2 regions of the Alkalimarinus alittae genome follow, and region 1 is predicted to be linked to the other one. Evidence: riboswitches for the same ligand, from Rfam matches in the RefSeq annotation. Region 1 holds a riboswitch; the other holds the start of a gene.
The links. A riboswitch is a leader RNA that binds a small molecule or an ion and turns the genes downstream of it on or off. The one in region 1 is predicted to bind cyclic di-GMP.

Region 1 (9,980 bases):
CTGCGCCGTGATTCCAACCATTTAGATTGGCCGCTTGCATATATGCGAAAGGGTCATCTTGGCGCAGGCTTAAATGTAAGGTTTCAAACATGTCTGATGAGGGCAGGCTTTGACATGAAGACGGCGTACTGGTTGCGGCTGCATATTTGCTTTTAGAGTAATATGAATAAGGGTTGGTGCTTGCATGGCCATCCCAACCCGAAAAACGAAACTTTCCTTTTTCTAAACCGTGTCCCAGCTCGTGTATATCTCCATGCCCAGTAGGACCAAATGCCCAGTATGCATCATAAGGGTTACCCGAGCAGCCTGCCCCACAAGTCGCTTGGTCTGCATTCATATGTTTGACTAAATCTAATATGGGGACTTCCCATCCATTGATAGCTGCAAAGTCGTGAATCTCATCGACCTTATCGATGCCGGGTCCTTGAAACCCTGCTAGAACATGCGGGTAGTTATGTGTGTATGTTTCTGTTGCTTGGGCTAAGTCTGCAGCGGTAGCCCAAGTGCTGCCAATAGAGCTGCGCATTTTGTTTAACTGAGAATGTACTTCAAAACTGGCTGTTGCGATTTCTGCCCAGTCAAAGTCACCCGCCTGCAATTGGGCCGTAAAGCGATCATTATCGGCGGCAGTTGCCCAATAAGCATGTTCACCCACATTGCTGAATGTCAGTTCCACGTCTTTGTCGTTAGTGTTGTAGCCCAACTGGATAGGGCCGCCATAAGGAGATGTTAATGTGATGGTTTGCCCAGGGCTTATAGCGACCCAAGATGATTGTAAAAACTTGGGGCGAGAATACCCGTTATTATCAAATTCATGGGTCGAACCAGAGCGCTGAGTATTAATAAACACCGACACATTAACGTCGCTATTATCATGGCGAGTCACGGTGAAGGTCTGACCAGGGATTGCGTACACGCCTGCAGACCGGAAGTTGCGTTTACTCTTTAGCTGTAAGGTTTGAGTTGTCGGTGTAATATGGCTGAAATCACTGCGACTGAAGTTACCTAAGTCTGCTTGAGTGGCGTTTACTTTTCGGCTGTTATACACCATATAGTCCGCAAAATAAGCGTGCATGAATGTTTGAGTGTCAGTATGTGGTCCCATGGGGTAGCGGATGTTTTGACGGTAAACATCGGCTAACAATATTAATTGTTTTTCTAGTGTGTAGTTATTCTTTTCAAAGATATCGACATTGTTGATATCTAATTGTTTGATCTTCTCTTTTAGGGCATTGGCTGCGTTAGAAAACTCTGATTTAAACGCGTTACAGTTTGCCGTGCAGCTTGTCAGATCAAAACTGAAACTATTATTGCTCAGCGCAGACACCATCTTATTAACATTATTAATAGGGCTGTTACTTGCTAACATTTGCGGGTAGTTATCCCAGTTTGCAGCGTCATCAGAAAAATAATTACCCGCCCCACCAGGAGACTGCATAGATAGGTTCATTAGGTTGGCAATAGGGTGGCTAAGGCTACTGGTATTCCAGCTGTGTAAATGGATATACAGTAATGCAGCACCTTTAGATTGAGCAGATTGTAGGGTTGATGTTAATGAGGATATAAAGTTCTCAGAAACAGGGCTGCTATAACTTGAGCCCGTAATGATCAAGTCGGCATTGCTAGTACACGTAGATAATTGTGATGTGTCAGAACAATATGTCACATCCCAAAGCGGAAAATGTCGCGCCAGCCAGTTTGTTGTTTTGAGAGCTGTGTTGCTATCCATTAAGCTTAACTTGATTGAGGCAGGCTCAGCTGTTGTGAGGTTATCCCGTTTTAATAACCAACGTAATAAACGTTTAAATTGCGGTGCATAATCAACATAGCCTCCGTTTTCAATGTTACTTATTATGTTGCTACCGAATGCAGCATTCCGTTGGTTGTTTTGCTCGGTGGCTGCGGCCAATACTGTGCCCGCGTTTCCTTGTATCAGTGGATAAGAATCTGCTAGCTGCTGAAATATAAAAAACTGGGAATGTTTGCCTGGCACATAGCTGATAGCCTCTTGAGCATAAATTTGAGTAAAAAAACGTTCTGTAGCTTTTTAAGGTGAGCTGTAGCAGAAATAAGATAGCTAACTTTAGATACTGATAACGCAATTGGTAATACTCCAGAGACTATTTAAATAGACTTAACTGGAAAGGCATGGTGCGCATAAAACAAAAGACAGCAATGGGACTTAATTACTACTGTTGTTCGGTAACCCCGCTGTCATAGATATCCTTAGACCGGTGGCTTTGCGTGCCTAAGTTTTCACTCAGGTTGGCCTTTATCGTTATGTCATGATGCTTTTAATGCTTAGATAAAATTTGTGCGCATAATAATGAAGTACCATGGCTGAATCAATATCTGATCTTATCCAGCTTGTTAAATTGAGACGTTGTTCGTCAGTTAGTGTTCTCAGCAAGTGATTCCTCTTTTACACAAGTGCCTATAGCGTTTATGCTAGCAAGATGACAATCAATTGGAGTTATTGATAATTATGCGTTTTTTAGCCAACCTTTTATTTGCTTTATTATTAATATCTGCATCCAGTGTGTTTGCTGTTGATGCCATAAAGCCTATTAGTTTGATAGGTGATAAAACTCAAGGAAGCTTGATAGTTGGGCAAGTCGCCTCTGGTGCAAAAGTATTTTTGGATGGTGTGCCGTTAAAGGTGGCCGATAATGGGGTTGTGGTGTTTGGCTTTGGTCGTGACGCTGCATTAGATCACTCGCTTACCATTGTTTCTGCAAACGGAGAGAAACATATTGAAACGATTACGTTGATAAAGCGTGATTATAAGGTTCAGCGGGTTAATGGTATCTCTAAAAAAATAATGAATCCCAATAAAAAGAACCAAACCCGCTCAAGTAGTGAAGCAAAAATGGTTCGTAAGGCAAGGGCAACGGACTCAACCCGTCAGGATTTTATGGCGGGTTTTATTCAGCCGGTGCAGGGCCCTGTGACGGGTGTATATGGAAGTCAGCGATTTTACAATGGCCAGCCAAAAAGACCGCACTTTGGGGTCGACTATGCAGCGCCTGTGGGGACGCCGGTGATTGCTCCGGCCTCTGGCGTTGTGACTTTAGCGCATGATGATATGTTTTACTCGGGTGGTACATTGTTGGTTGATCATGGGTTTGGTGTATCGTCTACGTTTATGCACCTTAGTAAAATTCTAGTTAAAGATGGGCAAGAAATTAAGCAGGGTGATGTGATTGCTGAAGTGGGTAAAAGTGGCCGAGCCACGGGGGCGCATCTAGATTGGCGGATAAATTGGTATGAGCATCGGTTAGACCCTCAGCTGGTCATGAACGCTATGCCAAGCAAGGTTGTATTTAAATAACCGTGATTTGAAGCATTTCACGTAACATTAAAAAAGTAAGGTTTACCTTAATAGAGGGAGTCATAGGTAATGACGGATAGTCAGCAAATAGTGTATATCGTAGAAGACGATGAGGCCGTTAGAGACTCATTAGAAATGATGTTAGTTTCAATGGCCTATAAAGTAGAAACGTTTCCTACGGCCAATGCATTTTTAGATAGTTATAACGAGGCAATGGCTGGTTGTATTGTACTTGATATCCGTATGCCTGGTATGGACGGAATGGAGCTTCAAAAAGAACTGAATAATAAAAACTCGATTCTGCCGATCATATTTGTAACTGGGCATGGCGATGTACCTATGGCGGTTGAAGCGATGCAGTTAGGTGCGATCGATTTTATACAAAAGCCTTACCGCGAGCAGGAGTTGTTAGAAAAAATAAAAGCGGCCTTAGAGCTTGATGCAGAGCAGCGAGAATCATTAACTGAGAAAAAAGAGATTATTCGTCGTTTAGAAGAACTCACGCCTCGTGAAAAAGAAATTATGGATATGATGATTGAGGGGCATGCCAATAAGGTTATAGCGATTGATTTGGATATTAGTCAGAGAACCGTTGAAATACATCGTTCTCGTGTTATGCATAAAATGGGTACGCACTCTTTGGCGCACCTCGTTAGAATGGTTTTAATGGTGAAAGAATAGATGGTGTTTTCTGAACCCCGCTCACAGGTTTTATTGGTTGATGATAATCCTCAGAACCTAAAGGTATTGTTCGATACGCTTGAGGGTAGCGACTACCGTTTATTGTTAGCGAACAACGGTAAGAAAGCACTGGCGATTGCTGAAAAGTTAAAGCCAGATTTAATATTACTCGATATTATGATGCCAGAAATGGATGGTTATGAGGTCTGTGATACGCTGAAATCTAACCCATCTCTGAGAGATATTCCTGTTATTTTTCTGTCGGCATTAGATGATGTAGAGTCTAAAGTTAAGGGCTTTGAAAAAGGTGGTATTGATTATATTGCCAAGCCCTTTCAACCTAAAGAAGTGGTGTCGAGGGTTGCGACACAAATAAAGTTGCGTAGGTTAGAGCAGCAACTTAAAGAAAAAAATCGAGAGCTAAGTGCTGATAATATCGAAATGCAGTTGAAGCTTGAGGCGCAGCGCGAGCATTTAGCTCATTTCTCTCGGCTAAGCACGATGGGTGAAATGGCGGCGGGGTTTGCACACGAAGTTAATCAGCCACTTACCGCTATTACCAATTACGCTAGAGTGGCCCTTCGTCTGTTGGGCGAAGACCTTGATGACAATACGGTGGTTAATAAGAAGATGCTGGCCACGACATTGAACAAACTTGAAGCTCAATCACATCGGGCAAGTGACGTCATCCAACGTATTAGAGGGTTCGTAAAAAAACCACAATCAGGTAAAACAATAGTAGATGTTAGGTCTCTGTTATCAGATGTTGTGCAGTTTGCTGAAGTGGATGTAAAGAACAATAAGGGGCAGGTGGTATTGAAGCTGCCTGATGAACTGCCCACAGTAGAAGCTGATGCCATACAGGTTCAGCAAGTGGCGTTAAATCTAATTCGAAATGCACTTGAAGCGACATCTGCTTGCCCTCAAGAGACTGACGGTGCTGGAGACCCTTTGCATGTGTCGGTTAGCGCTTATGCTGATAAACAAATGATATGGGTTGAAGTGAAGGACCAAGGTTGCGGCTTTACCGAAGATGCAGAGCAAAAGCTATTTCACCCTTTTTTCACCACAAAAGGTGATGGAATGGGGATTGGGCTAAGTCTCTGTCAATCTCTCATTCAGGCACAGGGTGGAAAAATAGGGTTTAGGCGAAACCCAGACAAAGGCATAACTTTCTATTTCTCATTACCTATCTGCGCTCGCTGAAATAGCTTTTTTTGTTGCGGTATATAAATAACGCTCTTTGAACGCAGAAGAGCGACTAAGAAACCAGCGAGACAGTAGTGATATAGCAATAAGCGCAAACGCGACCCGAAGCCAAAGCGCACCTGAAATATGAGCGCCCAGTAGCATTACCAGTAGCGTGTCTTCAATGATGCTATGGCAGAGGGCCAATAAGCCCATAGATGTAAATACATCCTGCTTAGCGATATGGCCTGCATTGACTTCTTTGATCAATAAGCCCCCTCCAAACGCAAGCCCTAACGTTATACCGACCATGGTGATAGTGGTGGCTTCTTTGCCTATCTTTAATAATTGTAAGAGCGGCGATAGCAGCCAATTGATTAAGCGTTCAAAGCCAATAATTCGTAGCAGTTTTAATGTGGTTAAGAGTAAGCAAATAACAATAAAGACGGCTAATAGCCCTTGTGCTTGTTCAAACGCCCAGACACCGAGTGATTTTGATGCAACTGTCGTCGCAGTGATGTTCTCCGGTTGCCAGATAAGCTGGTGGGGGTGCTGAAGCCAATCACCCGCACTGTAAATAATATTGAGTAAGAAACCGTAGACTAAGGCTCCACCTATTCTAAGGATTAATGTTACGCCTAGTCGAATGCCTGTTTTTTGTGCAATGCGGGCTTCAACGGGTAAGCCGTGAGCCATCAGCATCATACCGCTCAGTACTGTTATTTGGGCAACGGTTAAACTGTTATCAATGGGTTGAGTGAAAAAAATGAGCATACCCGTGTAGATATTAGTGAGTATGGTGGTTGCCCATACAATACCCATGGATTCAGGCAGGCCTACCCATCCCATTACAGGCTCTAGTATTTGCCCTAAGAGCGTAATACCGCCCACTTCTTCTAATAATTTTATGATGATAAGAGCAGGGATCATGATCTTAAATAGCGTGGTTGAAACCTCGTAGATCTCAATCACTAGCTCGCGTACAATCTGAAATACGGCTTGTTTATTCAGCATAGGGGTCAACTTAGACTCATTTGAATGTTGTCGTCACGACGCAAAAAATGGGATGTTAATAACGTTGTTCAAAATATGCTATAAACTAAGCATTGTATAGTATCGTGTGAATATCTCTAATAATAAGAGTTGTGGTTCGATGATTAGACTTATCTCTATCGTAATATTGGCTTGTATTTCGCTCAGTCTGAAAAGTATGGAGCTGCCAAAAGCTGACCTCGTTTTGGTTAAAAAATCTGAACGGAAGTTAGTGTTGGTTAAGGATGGAGAGGTCTTTCGGCGCTATGATATTGCCCTAGGTGATAGTCCTAAAGGGCATAAGCAATTTGAAGGGGATGAAAAAACACCAGAAGGGACTTACATCTTAGATTGGCGAAACGAAAATAGTAAATTTTACCGTTCAATTCATATATCTTACCCTAATGAACAAGATCAACAGTTTGCACTAGAGCAGGGGCGTGATCCTGGCGGTATGATTATGATTCATGGTCGGCCGAATAAAAAGCGTGACCCTGTCAGTGCATGGATTTTGGATAAAATGGACTGGACTGATGGGTGTATCGCTGTCAAAAATGAAGAAATGGATGAGATTTGGGCGGCTATTGATAACGGAACCCCTATTGAAATTCATCCTTGAATAGAATGAGTTAGAGCGGGAATAAAAAAAGCAGGCCTTAAAGACCTGCAAATGGACTGAATATTTATAATAGGGTTATTTTCCCGCTAAGATGCGGTTTGGTTCGGTTTTTATCTAGCAGTTGAAAGTTAATAGTGTCATTGGCTTTCTGCCAGTTAAATAACACTGAACTAGGCAGAAAAATGGGTAATTTAAAGTTCACATCAACCTTAAATGCCTTATCGCCAAGCGTTTCGGTAAGCGCTGCAATACAGCGTGTTTTAGACCACATGCCATGCACTATTGCTCTATTAAATCCAAATGCTTTGGCAGACCAAGCGAAAAGGTGGATTAGGTTAAAGTCATTTGAAACTTTCGCGTACTGGCGACCGAGCGATGCGGCAAGTTTCCATGACTCGGTATTGTCGTAGTGAGGGAGTGTTTTACGCGTTTTCTGGCTATTTACAGTCTTTTTCTTAGAACGGTGTAGGAATGTTGATGTTTCTTCCCAGACGACTTTCTTGCCTACTGTTACAGTGCTGACAATATCAAACTTGATACCCATATCCGTCTTATGGCTATTGGTAAGTTGGCATTGCATATCAAAGACTTCATTGATGTTGAGCGGCCGATGTTGGGTAATACTATTTTTGTAATGAACAAGGCCAAGTAAAGGGAGTGGGAACTTATTGTTCGTTAGTAGCTTCATATGCAGCGGGAATGCCATGATATGAGGCAGTGTTGATGGTAGGCGAGGTTTTAATTTAAACCCACAAACACGGCTATACTCTTTTAGTAGGGTGGGGTCTGTCTTTATCCCTTTTAGGTCAACTGAAAGCTCAGGGATCGCTATTGTGTCCGATGGCTTTTTGGGCAAAGCTGCTCGCGATAGTAATGCGAATATATTGGGGCTTTCTGATAAATGCATTGTGGTGGTCTGATTCATAGTTTGGCTCATCATCTTGCCTGTCTCGTTTTGATGTAACTTTTAGAACGTGTTCTATCGTTATAAAATGAGTCTAGAGCAATTACAGGTTGCAAGGATTGGCACTGAACACGAATATATGCAGGCATAAAGGTCAATCTATTCACTCTATTACGGCGTGAACATGACAAGATACTGGAGAATTGTGGGAGGGGCAGGTATGCTATCAATTAATGATTTGTTGCCAGTGAAGACTAAACATTCAGGTTCGTTTTAAGATGATGTGGGCGTTGGGTGTATATGGATAGAGTTGAGCGTTTATGAGTGAATTGAAAGATGCGGGAGTCATGATTCGACTGGCTGTTCAGGCAATGGTTAAAGCAGGGGTGGATATCCCTCTTTTGCTGAGTAAATTAGGTATTGATGAGACTTATTTGCAGACAGCTCATTTACGAACACCACATAATGCTCAGCCACTTTTTTGGTCATTACTCGAAGAGCAAACAGGTGACCCCGATATAGGTTTACACCTTGGGGAGCACTTGCCTACATTTAAAGGGCAGGTTATTGAATACTTATTTTTAAGCAGCCCAACCTTTGGTGAAGGCCTGCATCGAGCGTTAAATTACCAACGTCTTATCAGTGATGTCGCCGCGTCTAATTTGGTGGTTGAATCTGACATTTGCTATATTCAACTGATTACAGCATCGGTTGGCTCCAAGTCTATTCGCCATTTCAATGAATGCTTTGCTCAAGCTACGATCGACTTCTTCAAATCTATCACCGATGATGTATTCACGCCTGCGTATTTTGAGTTTGACCATGAAGAGCCGAAAAACGTGGATGAAGTTAAACGGGTGTTGGGCTGTGATGTAAAGTTTGACTGTGCTGAAAATCGCCTATATTTTGATACGGCGATGCTTGAAATACGCTCTCCACATGCAGAGCCGGAGTTGTTGGCACTGCATGAGCAATTTGCCAGTGAACAAGTGGCTCGAATTGCTAAAGAAGATATTGTTGTACAGGTTAATAAAATTATAGCTGAACTGTTAGACTCGGGCGAGGTAACGCTAGAATCGGTTGCCGAGCGAATGGAGATAAAGCCTCGTAGTCTTCGAACAAAACTGTCTGATATTGATACCAACTTTAACCAGATATTGGCTGACTTTAGATATAAACTGTCTCGACGGTTATTGGCTAACACCAACGAGACTATTGATGAAATTGTTTATTTGACGGGATTTTCAGAACCCAGCACGTTTTATCGTGCATTTAAGCGTTGGTCTGGTATGACGCCTATTGAGTATAGAAAAAGTAAACAATAGGTTTCTGAGGGGCAATGACCGATCCAATACTCTACTCACTACAAAACTGCCCCTATGCCATTCGTGCAAGACTCGGCCTATTCCATGCCCGACAACCGTTTAAGTTGCGTGCCGTCGTTCTAAAAAACATCCCTACTGAAATGCTCGCTGCATCTGCAAAGGCGACTGTGCCTGTTTTGGTATTAGGTGACGCGGATAATGGACGGCTTGATGGCGTGAAGGTGATAGATGAGAGTCTGGATATTATGTTCTGGGCGCTTAAAAACAACGACCCGCAGAACTTACTGTATTCTAATAGCCCTAAAGCGGTGGAAGATATTCAGGGGGTAATAGCGCGTAATGATCATGAGTTTATTGCTAATCTAGAAAACTACAAATACTCTAAAAGGTATCATGATTTTGCTCAGCTTTATTATCGTGACCAGTGCGAGCAGTTTGTGGCTGATTTAGAACAAAGATTAAGCAAGCACGACTTTTTTGTAGGTGATCGGCCAAGCGTCGCTGATTATGCGATCTTACCGTTTATTCGCCAGTTTGCCCGTGTTGACCGTAAGTGGTACTTGCAAGCACCTTATCCAAATCTGAGACGCTGGCTTGATTGGCAATTGCAGCAGCCAATGTTTACCAAGGTTATGGCCAAATATCCACCTTGGCTGAACCAAGGTGAAGAATTTTTGCTGGGTACTTAGCTGATAGTGAAATACAGCGCTACAGCCCTTGCTGATATTGCGCGTTTGTTGATAGCTTAACCATCTCGTTTAACTCTGATTGAGCCTCAACGACGCCATTTAAAACCTTCTCGAAGTGCTGAATCAGTTGTGCCTTGTTGAGTTCTTCTTTTGAGCCTGCGCCGATATTCGTTAAATCAATAAAGAACTCATCAAATAAACCCGAGTAATC
Region 2 (9,980 bases), 1.2 Mb from region 1:
ACACTGTTCATTTTCTAAAATGATGACATCGCCTCCTTGATACGTTTGTCCGCCTAGCTCAATAGAGCCCTCTAACACATAGACCATACATTCTTGGCTTGGGTTCGGACGATCAATGTCTTTTTCAGGCTTTGCCAACACATCAAGATAAAACATAGGTGAGTATGTTTTGATGGGGGATGTTCAGCCGTGAGCTTCACCTGCAATAAGGCGTTTCAATACGCCGTCGTGCATGTAATGGGGCAAGCATGCACATTTAATATGAGTGAAGCTAGGGGTTATTTCAGCCATCTCTTTGGGTAATGCCATCCAGCATTGCATCCCGTCTAGCTTGTGTTTACCGGCTTTTACTTCGATGGTTTCGCGCTCAGAATGCACAATCCCTTTACCCGCTGTCATCCAGTTTACGTCACCGGGGAGAATTTCCAAATTATTCCCAAGGCTGTCGCGGTGCAGCAAGCTGCCTTCCATTAAATAGGTAATAGTAGATAAGCCAATGTGAGGGTGAGGTCGAACATCAATACCTTCTCCTGCGCTGAAGTCTGCTGGCCCCATATGATCGATAAAGATAAAAGGGCCGATCATTCTTTTTTTGGCGTTAGGCAATATTCGGCGGACACAAAAGCCGTCGAGATCTTTCTGCTTGGTCGATAATAAATAGGCCATTGATATTTTCCTTGATTCTATACGTTAGAATTAAAGTGGCGATTTTTTATGCTTTCTTTGCTAAGTTGGCTTTTATTCTCAGGCTGTTGCTATTAAAACCTAATTTTTAGCGCAACACTTAATAGTCTTTAAAGCTTATCTTTTTTTAACGCGATAACAAGTTAGAACGTAACAAGCTAGCGCGCAGGTACACTAAAATTTTTGTTCGGACTCGATTGAGGTGACTTGTTTACATCGAATGTTTGTTTGGATGTTAATGAAACTATTCTGTTTTTTAGAATAAATAAACCTATTTTATCTAATTTATTTCTAATAATTAACCTGATTAAATAGCGCCATACTTTAAACAAATAGATTTATTAAGGTGAGTTGTATGAGTAAATTACTTCAAATTAATAGCAGTCTTTCAAACGATCAGGGCCAGTCGACTCAGTTAGCAGATTTCTTTGTTTCAAAACTTATTGAGAAAAAACCTGATACAGAAGTAAAGACACTCGACTTATCAAAAAACCCATTACCCCATTTAGACGGTGAGCGGTTCAAGGCACTGGTTACACCGGCTGACCAACGCTCTGAAGGTGAGGCCGCTATTGTGGCAGAGGCAGATGAGTTGTTAGCTGACATTCAAAACGCATCAGCCATTGTTTTTGCATTGCCTATGTATAACTTTGGTATTCCATCGGTCTTGAAGTCGTACTTTGATCACTTGGCACGAGCGGGTGTGTCTTTCAAATATACCGAAAACGGACCTGTAGGTTTATTAGACGATAAGCCTGTTTACATTCTTGCGGCGAGAGGAGGGGTTTATCAAGGAATGCCTGCAGACACACAAACAGAGTACATGAAGACATTTTTAGCATTTATTGGTTTAAAAAATGTGCAGTTTATTTATGCAGAAGGTTTGAATTTGGGGGAGGCGTCTAAAGAGAAGTCTTTAGACAACGCTCGCCAACAGGTATTGGAGTTGGTTAGCGCATTAGGCTAAAGGTAGCGGGTTTGTAGGTCGGCTGCGAGTCCGACCTACAAACACTAAAGCCTAGGCTTTAGTGTTGTTTCGAGTTAACGTTAACCCCATTAAACCAAGGCACATTAGAGCAATTGTAGAAGGCTCTGGAACGGAAGCAACAACGTTTTTAGCGGTTATGGTCGCTTGTATTGTTTGAGATAATGTACAACCTTTTCCACCGCAAGAATCGCTTACCGCAGAAAACTCAACACCAAATATTGAGCCGTCACCTAAGGTGATGTCGCTAGGTTGTCCTGAAAGGTCGAAGGTCAATCCTCCCACACCGCCCCAGCCAAACACCCAAGCCCAAGCAGCTCCGCCAAGTCCGGTTCCGCTTGCATCAACTGCACCAGGAGAAGAAAAGGCGAGTGTCGCTTCGACTACCCCACCGATGGCACCCCAACCGGACGCAGGACCATAAAGGTCAGCGTTAAAAAAATCAAAGGTGTAACTATCGCCGGCGGCTAAACTAAATATTTCGCTATCTAAACCAGACGCAAGTGTAAGGTTGGTTGTACAACCCGAACACAAAGTAATGCCGCTTGAGTCTACAGATGAACCTGCGCCATCAACGTCAAAATCTAGTGTGGGCATTGCAAATGTGCTCGCACTAAAACTCAAGGCTATTGAAATGAGAGCGCTGCTAATTAATCGATAAATCATAGTTATGCTCCTTCTTGTAACCCGGCTGCCTTTGTTATTATTTAGGCCCGTGGCTTTCCGTCCCCTTCTTGCGAAAGGTTTGGCGATTAACGTAATTGTGAGATGAATCTCTCGGGCTACTAAAAGGCAATCAATATGCCAGAAAGAATAAGGCGTTGATCTATTGTGGTTATTATTTTTTGGCTTTCTATAAGTCGATCACTTGTGTAAGTAATGTCGACATTGAAACCGTTGTATGAATTTTATCGCGGAGCAGTGTAAGCGATGCATTAAGAAAATTTTTTCGTTTGAAGCTTAAATTTCGTTAACATCCACCGTTTTATTTGTGTGTTGGGTTAAAGTAGCAGTTACACTGAAGCTCATTGGTCCTTTGATAAGGTTATAAAGATGAAAAAAGGCATAATTCTAGGTTTAATCGCGGTCGTTATTGTTTTATTTTTTAGTTATGACCTTCAGAGCCTACTGACATTAGACGGCTTAAAGAATGGCTTGAGTGATTTTGAAGTGTGGCGATCAGAGTCGCCGCTTTTGGTCGCCTTCGGTTTTTTAACTGTTTATGTTTTAGTGACCGCGCTTTCATTGCCGGGTGCAGCGGTGATGACATTAGCCGCAGGCGCTTTATTTGGCGTACTCTGGGGTACGGTCATAGTCTCTTTTGCCAGTTCGATGGGCGCGACGTTAGCCTTTTTAGCGTCACGCTACTTTTTGCAAGAAACGATACAAACCAAATTTGGTGATCGGTTAAAAGCCATTAATGAAGGCATCGAAAAAGAAGGTGCTTTTTATTTGTTTACGCTTCGTTTAGTGCCTGTTTTCCCTTTCTTTCTGATCAACTTGCTCATGGGGTTAACCCCCATTAAAGCGGCTACCTTTTATTGGGTTAGTCAGATTGGTATGTTGGCCGGAACCATTGTTTACGTCAATGCTGGTACTCAGTTAGCGCAAATCGATAGCTTGTCGGGGATTTTATCGCCTGCGTTGCTATTCTCTTTTGTTTTGCTCGGTATTTTCCCTTTAATAGCCAAAAAGATTATTGCTATCTTTCAAGCAAAACGAGTGTATGAAAAATGGACAAAGCCCTCAACGTTCGACCGTAACTTAATTGTGATTGGTGCCGGAGCAGGTGGTTTAGTGTCTTCTTATATTGCGGCGGCAGTAAAAGCAAAAGTGACCTTAATCGAGGCCCATAAAATGGGGGGCGATTGTTTAAATTACGGTTGTGTCCCGAGTAAAGCCTTAATAAAAAGTGCCAAGTTAGCCAAGAAAATGCAGAACGCTGAAAACTATGGACTTAGAAATGTTCAGCCTGAATTCTCATTTAAAAAAGTCATGCAGCGAATTCATAACGTCATTGCTGAAGTAGAGCCACATGATAGCGTAGAGCGTTATACCGGCTTGGGCGTCGAAGTATTACAAGGCTATGCCAAGCTGATTGACCCATGGACTGTTGAAGTTGCATTAAATGATGGCGGTACCCAACGGTTAACGTCACGCAGTATTGTCATCGCTGCGGGTGCCAGCCCCTTTATTCCACCGTTACCGGGAATTGAAGCGTCGGGTTATGTGACCAGCGATACCCTATGGGATGAGTTTGCCAAGCGAGATGAGATTCCCAAGCGATTAGTCGTATTAGGTGGCGGCCCAATTGGATGTGAGTTATCACAAAGCTTTGCGCGCTTAGGTAGCGAGGTGATTCAAATTGAGCGCGGTGAGCGCATTATGGCCAGAGAAGATCAAGAGGTCTCTGAGCTGGCCAAAGCGAGTTTAGAACGTGATGGTGTTCGAGTGTTAACAGCACATTCGGCATTGCGCTGTGAGCAAGAGAGTGGTGCAAAGTTTATTGTGGTTGAGCATCAAGGGGTTGAGCAGCGAATTGAATATGATGATTTACTCTGTGCTGTCGGGCGGGTAGCACGTTTGACCGGCTACGGACTTGAAACATTGGGGATCGAAACTAATCGAACGGTCATCACCAATGAATACCTCGAAACCTTGTATCCAAATATTTATGCCGCAGGAGATGTGGCTGGGCCATTCCAATTTACCCATACTGCCGCTCATCAGGCTTGGTATGCCGCGGTAAACGCCTTATTTGGGCAGTTTAAAAAGTTTAAAGCAGATTACAGTGTTATCCCCTGGGCGACATTTGTTGACCCAGAAGTGGCCCGTGTTGGCTTCAATGAACAAGAAGCCAAAGAGCAGGGTATTGCGTATGAAGTGACGAAATACGGTATCGATGATCTTGATCGAGCGATTGCTGAAAGTGCTGCGCATGGTTTTGTGAAAGTTTTGACGGTGCCTGGTAAAGATAAAATTTTGGGTGTGACCTTAGTTGGTGAGCATGCAGGCGATTTGTTGGCCGAGTTTGTGTTTGCTATGCGTCATGGCTTGGGACTTAATAAGATACTTGGCACTATTCATACCTACCCAACGTGGGCAGAAGCAAATAAGTATGCAGCGGGCGAGTGGAAAAAAGCGCACGCACCAGAAGCGGCCCTTCGTTTCTTAGAGAAATACCATACATGGAGAAGAGGGTCATGAATAATAAATTGAGCTATTTTTTTGTATTGGTTTTTTCGTTGGGGTCGTGTGTACTGGCTGCACAGCCCCTTGATCACCAATTGTGGGATACGTTGTTAAAAAAACATGTCGTCGTGATAAAAAATGGATCAGTAACACAGGTCGATTACGCAGGTTTTCAAAAAGACCACGTTTTGCTTCAGCGTTATTTAGATAGCTTGGCAGGCATCACTCAGCAAGACTTTGATGCTAAAACAGCTAATTCACAATTAGCGATACTTATAAATCTTTATAATGCCGCAACGATCGAATTAATTTTGACAGAATATCCGAACTTAGCGTCGATAAAAGAGCTCGGTAGCTTTTTTAGGTCTCCTTGGAAGAAGACGTTTATTTCGGCGTTTAATAAAAATCTGAGTTTAGATGAGGTTGAACATGACCTAATAAGAGGGTCTGGCCGATATAACGATCCGCGTATTCATTTTGCTGTTAATTGCGCCAGTATTGGTTGTCCGGCATTAAGGGCTGAGGCTTACACTGCAGAAAAGTTGCAAGCACAATTAGACGAGCAAACGCGTTTATTTCTTGCGGATAATACACGTAATCGATTGTCTGGAGATGAGTTGCAGGTGTCTTCAATTTTTAAGTGGTATCAAGAAGACTTTGAAAAAGGCTGGAATGGCATTGACGCGCTTGAAGCGTTTTTTGTGCGCTATTCAAACGCCATCCATTTGGCGAAGAGTGACGTAGAAAAACTCAAAAGAGGGGATATCTCAATAGCGTATCTTGAGTATGATTGGCGATTAAATAAAAAGTGAGTTTATCTAATTAGGCTGGCTTAGCTAAGGTGTGTTATGAAATTAGGAATAAACACTAAGATGCGATTCATTCAGGTGTTAATCACGCTTACAATAATGGCGTCTACGAGCCATGCGGTTGAAGGTGATGTAGCGCCTGACTTTTCTTTGCCTAATATGTTTACTAAAGACCTCGTTAAACTTTCTGACCATAAGGGAAAGGTGGTGTTAGTTGATTTTTGGGCGTCTTGGTGTGGGCCTTGTCGGGCGTCTTTCCCTGCATATGAGAAGCTTAGAACACAGTTACATCAAGAATATAGCGAAGATGCATTTGAGATTTTCGCGATTAATGTAGATATGGAAAAAGAAGAAGCCTTTAAGTTTTTAACAGAATACCCTGTGAGCTTTCCTGTTCTCGATGAAAATACAGGTGGAAGGACACAACATAACTATCAGATATTGGCTATGCCTACTTTCTTTATAGTGGGGCCAGATGGGGTTGTTTATGTGCAGCATTCAGGTTTTAGTAATGCACATATAAAGGTCATTAAAAAAGAAGTGGCCAAGCTGCTAAGGCCAGCGGCCTCAAAGTCACTGCAATATTAGCCTTATGATGAACGGCTTGATAGAAACCATCAAACATTTCCGTTAAACTGTGCGCCCGTTTTTATATGTTGCAGTGTTATTGTATATGCAAGTTTCTGATTTCCATTTTGATCTTCCCGATGAGTTAATTGCGCGTTTCCCAACCGAGCAGAGGACGGCGAGTCGTTTGTTGTCGTTGGACGGCGAGAATGGCGGCCTAGAGCATGGCCAATTTACTGATTTGCTCAATAAACTGAATAAAGGGGACTTACTGGTATTTAATAACACACGCGTAATTCCTGCACGTTTATTCGGTAAAAAAGAAAGCGGTGGAAAAATTGAAATTTTGGTTGAGCGTGTGCTTAACCAAAACGAGGTGTTGGCGCACGTTAGATCAAGCAAGTCGCCAAAGCCGGGTAGTAAACTCGTTTTAGAGGACGGGCGTAAGGTTGATATGCTCGGGCGTGAAGGGGCTTTGTTTCACCTTGGTTTCCCTGAAGAGTCTGGTGTGATTGACGTGCTCAATCAGCTAGGGCATATGCCGTTACCGCCTTATATCGATCGTGAAGATGTGTTGTCAGATCGTGAGCGTTATCAGACCGTTTATGCCGCAAAGGAAGGTGCTGTTGCGGCGCCTACCGCGGGGCTTCATTTTGATGAAGCATTTATAGCGGCTTTACATGAAAAAGGTGTTGAGACAGCTTATGTAACATTGCATGTAGGGGCGGGTACCTTTCAGCCCGTAAAAGTCGATAAAATCGAAGATCACCACATGCATTCAGAATATATTGAAGTTGAGCAGGCGGTGGTTGATAAGGTTAAGCAAATAAGGGCGGCAGGTGGTCGAGTGGTCGCTGTTGGCACTACAAGCCTTAGAAGCCTTGAGTCGGCGAGTCAATCAGGCGAATTAGCGGAGTTTAAGGGTGATTCAGATATTTTTATCTACCCAGGCTATCACTTCAAATCGGTCGACGCCTTGGTGACTAATTTTCATTTGCCAGAATCAACGTTGATTATGCTGGTCTCTGCTTTTGCAGGGCATGTAAATGTCATGAAGGCTTATGAGCAGGCAGTAAAAGAGCAGTATCGATTTTTTAGTTATGGTGATGCAATGTTCATCACCCCTAAGATTAATAGCAAGCCAGCCGAAGCAGGAGTTTAAATTGACCAGGCAATGTTTTATGAATTTTGAAGTCACGGGCAAAGAAGGTAAAGCCCGACGTGGCCGGCTTACGTTTCCGAGAGGAACTGTTGAGACGCCTGCATTTATGCCTGTAGGTACTTACGGTACAGTCAAGGCGATGACACCGAAAGATATAAAAGAAATTGGTGCACATATTATTCTGGGTAATACCTTCCACTTGATGCTCAGACCTGGCACGGACGTCGTTAAAGCTCATGGCGATTTGCATGACTTCATGCAGTGGGATGGCCCGATTTTGACAGACTCAGGCGGCTTTCAGGTCTTCAGTTTAGGTGAGCTTCGTAAAATAACTGAACAAGGCGTTAAGTTTCAGTCGCCTATTAACGGTTCTCCGGTTGAGTTAACGCCAGAACGATCGATGGAGGTTCAGCGTGATTTGGGTTCGGATATCGTCATGATATTTGATGAGTGTACGCCTTACCCTGCAGACGAAGCGACTGCACGCAGTTCGATGGAATTGTCTTTGCGTTGGGCAAAGCGAAGTAAAGATGCACACGGTGATAGCGAATCGGCACTGTTCGGTATTATTCAGGGTGGCATGCACGATAATTTACGTCAGGAGTCCTTGAAAGGGTTGACCGATATCGGGTTTGACGGATATGCGATTGGCGGTTTATCAGTCGGTGAGCCTAAAGATGAAATGATGGGTGTATTGGATGGGTTAACGGAAGATATGCCTGCAGATAAACCGCGTTATTTAATGGGGGTTGGTAAGCCAGAGGATATCGTGGAGGCGGTACGTCGTGGGGTCGATATGTTTGATTGCGTAATGCCGACCCGCAACGCTCGTAATGGCCACTTATTTACCGCTGAAGGTGTCATCAAGATACGAAATGCAAAGCACCGTAGTGACCCAGAAACCCTTGATAGTACCTGTGATTGTTATACCTGTACTAACTTTAGCCGCTCGTATCTCCATCATTTAGATAAGTGTGGTGAGATGCTTGGCGCACAACTCAATACCATTCATAACCTACGTTATTACCAGAATTTGATGAGTGGATTGCGTAAGGCTATTGAACAAGGTACATTGTGCGACTTTATTACAGAATTTTACGCTCTGCGAGGCGCTGAAGTGCCTCCTTTGCCTTGATTTTTTTAGTGTTTTTTAATTTAAATGTTGGAGAAAATGTAGATGGGTTTTAAATTCTCAAAAATAGCCGCTCTTTTAGTTGCGATGTTCCCTGCAATTGCGTTGGCTGAAGCACCTGCACCTGAAGGTATGGGCGCGATTGGCCAGTTAATCTTCTTTGCTGGCTTCATATTGATATTCTACTTCTTAATGTGGAGACCTCAGTCTAAGCGAGCAAAAGAGCATCGTGACCTGATCGGTGGCCTAAGTAAGGGTGATGAGGTTATTATTGGTGGCGGTATCGCAGGTAAAATTAGAGACGTTAAGGATGATTTTGTTGCAATTGAGATTGCTGACAACGTAGAAATTAAAGTCCAAAAAGCGGCTGTATCTGCAGCATTGCCAAAAGGCACATTAAAAGACATTTAATTATATCGCCCCTTTTCTTAGGGGCGTTTTTTTATTTAATTATTCTTACGACAATAAAAAGGAATAGGGCAGACCATGCTCAATAGGTATCCTCTCTGGAAAAACATCCTAATTCTTGTGGCTATTGGTTTGGGTGTCGTTTACGCGTTGCCAAACTTATACCCAGATGATTACGCACTACAAATAAGTGGTTCACGTAGCTCAACCATCATAGATGATCAGATAGTTAAGCGTGCTGAGCGTGCACTCGATAGCGCTGGAATAGCGTATCGAGATGCTGAAGTGGCTGATAAAAATGCCATGTTACGTTTTGACTCTGGCGATGATCAATTAGCAGCTAAGCCTATTATTCAGGCCGCACTGGGTGATAATTATATTGCTGCACTAAACTTAGCGCCTACAACGCCTGATTGGTTAACCTCAATGGGTGCAGGTCCAATGAAACTAGGGCTAGACTTGCGTGGCGGTGTTCACTTTTTGCTAGAAGTGGACATGGAAAAAGCATTAACGCAACGTCTTGATGTTTATGCAAGCGAAATTAAAACCAAGCTTCGCGAAGAAAAGATTCGGTATCGCGGAGTATCTGTTGAAGGCGATCTCTCGTTGTTGCTCAAGTTCAGCAAAGATGAAGAGCGCAGCAAGGCGACGTCTTTAATCAAGAGTGAGTACCTTGAGTTTCAGAGACGCGATGATGATGAGGGTAATTATTACTATATTTACCTAACGCTAAGTGAAGCTAAGATTAAAGAAATTGAAGATTATGCGGTTAAGCAGAATCTTACAACACTGAGAAATCGTGTAAATGAGTTGGGCGTTGCTGAGCCATTAGTGCAGCGTCAGGGTAGAAACCGAATTGTGGTTGAGTTGCCGGGCGTGCAGGATACTGTTGCCGCTAAGCGAATTTTAGGTGCTACTGCTAACTTAGAATTTAGGTTAGAAGCGAAACCTGATGCAGGTCGTGCAACCAGTGATGAGTTTGAGTTTAGAAGTAATCCGAGCCGAACTGCGCTACTTGAAAGAGATGTTATTGTTACGGGT

Region 2: linked by a shared signal. The riboswitch ahead of NKI27_RS08175 (PEP-CTERM sorting domain-containing protein) and the one ahead of NKI27_RS13410 (ImpA family metalloprotease) in region 1 are both predicted to bind cyclic di-GMP.

What each region holds. Positions count from the first base shown of each region.
Region 1 covers NZ_CP100390.1:2,946,359-2,956,338, reverse strand. The annotation lists partial or broken gene NKI27_RS13410 (ImpA family metalloprotease) at 1-2,026, opposite strand, end outside; cyclic di-GMP riboswitch class I at 2,199-2,281, opposite strand; gene NKI27_RS13405 (M23 family metallopeptidase) at 2,486-3,331, shown strand; gene NKI27_RS13400 (response regulator transcription factor) at 3,401-4,012, shown strand; gene NKI27_RS13395 (sensor histidine kinase) at 4,013-5,218, shown strand; gene NKI27_RS13390 (nucleoside recognition domain-containing protein) at 5,198-6,214, opposite strand; gene NKI27_RS13385 (L,D-transpeptidase family protein) at 6,354-6,851, shown strand; gene NKI27_RS13380 (MaoC/PaaZ C-terminal domain-containing protein) at 6,916-7,791, opposite strand; gene NKI27_RS13375 (AraC family transcriptional regulator) at 8,076-9,080, shown strand; gene NKI27_RS13370 (glutathione S-transferase) at 9,095-9,769, shown strand; gene NKI27_RS13365 (peptidase U32 family protein) at 9,789-9,980, opposite strand, start outside.
Region 2 covers NZ_CP100390.1:1,791,517-1,801,496, forward strand. The annotation lists gene NKI27_RS08160 (pirin-like C-terminal cupin domain-containing protein) at 1-156, opposite strand, end outside; gene NKI27_RS08165 (pirin family protein) at 184-666, opposite strand; gene NKI27_RS08170 (FMN-dependent NADH-azoreductase) at 1,040-1,651, shown strand; gene NKI27_RS08175 (PEP-CTERM sorting domain-containing protein) at 1,703-2,335, opposite strand; cyclic di-GMP riboswitch class I at 2,348-2,429, opposite strand; gene NKI27_RS08180 (FAD-dependent oxidoreductase) at 2,723-4,876, shown strand; gene NKI27_RS08185 (DUF547 domain-containing protein) at 4,873-5,673, shown strand; gene NKI27_RS08190 (TlpA family protein disulfide reductase) at 5,710-6,258, shown strand; gene queA (tRNA preQ1(34) S-adenosylmethionine ribosyltransferase-isomerase QueA) at 6,344-7,399, shown strand; gene tgt (tRNA guanosine(34) transglycosylase Tgt) at 7,419-8,534, shown strand; gene yajC (preprotein translocase subunit YajC) at 8,577-8,942, shown strand; gene secD (protein translocase subunit SecD) at 9,018-9,980, shown strand, end outside.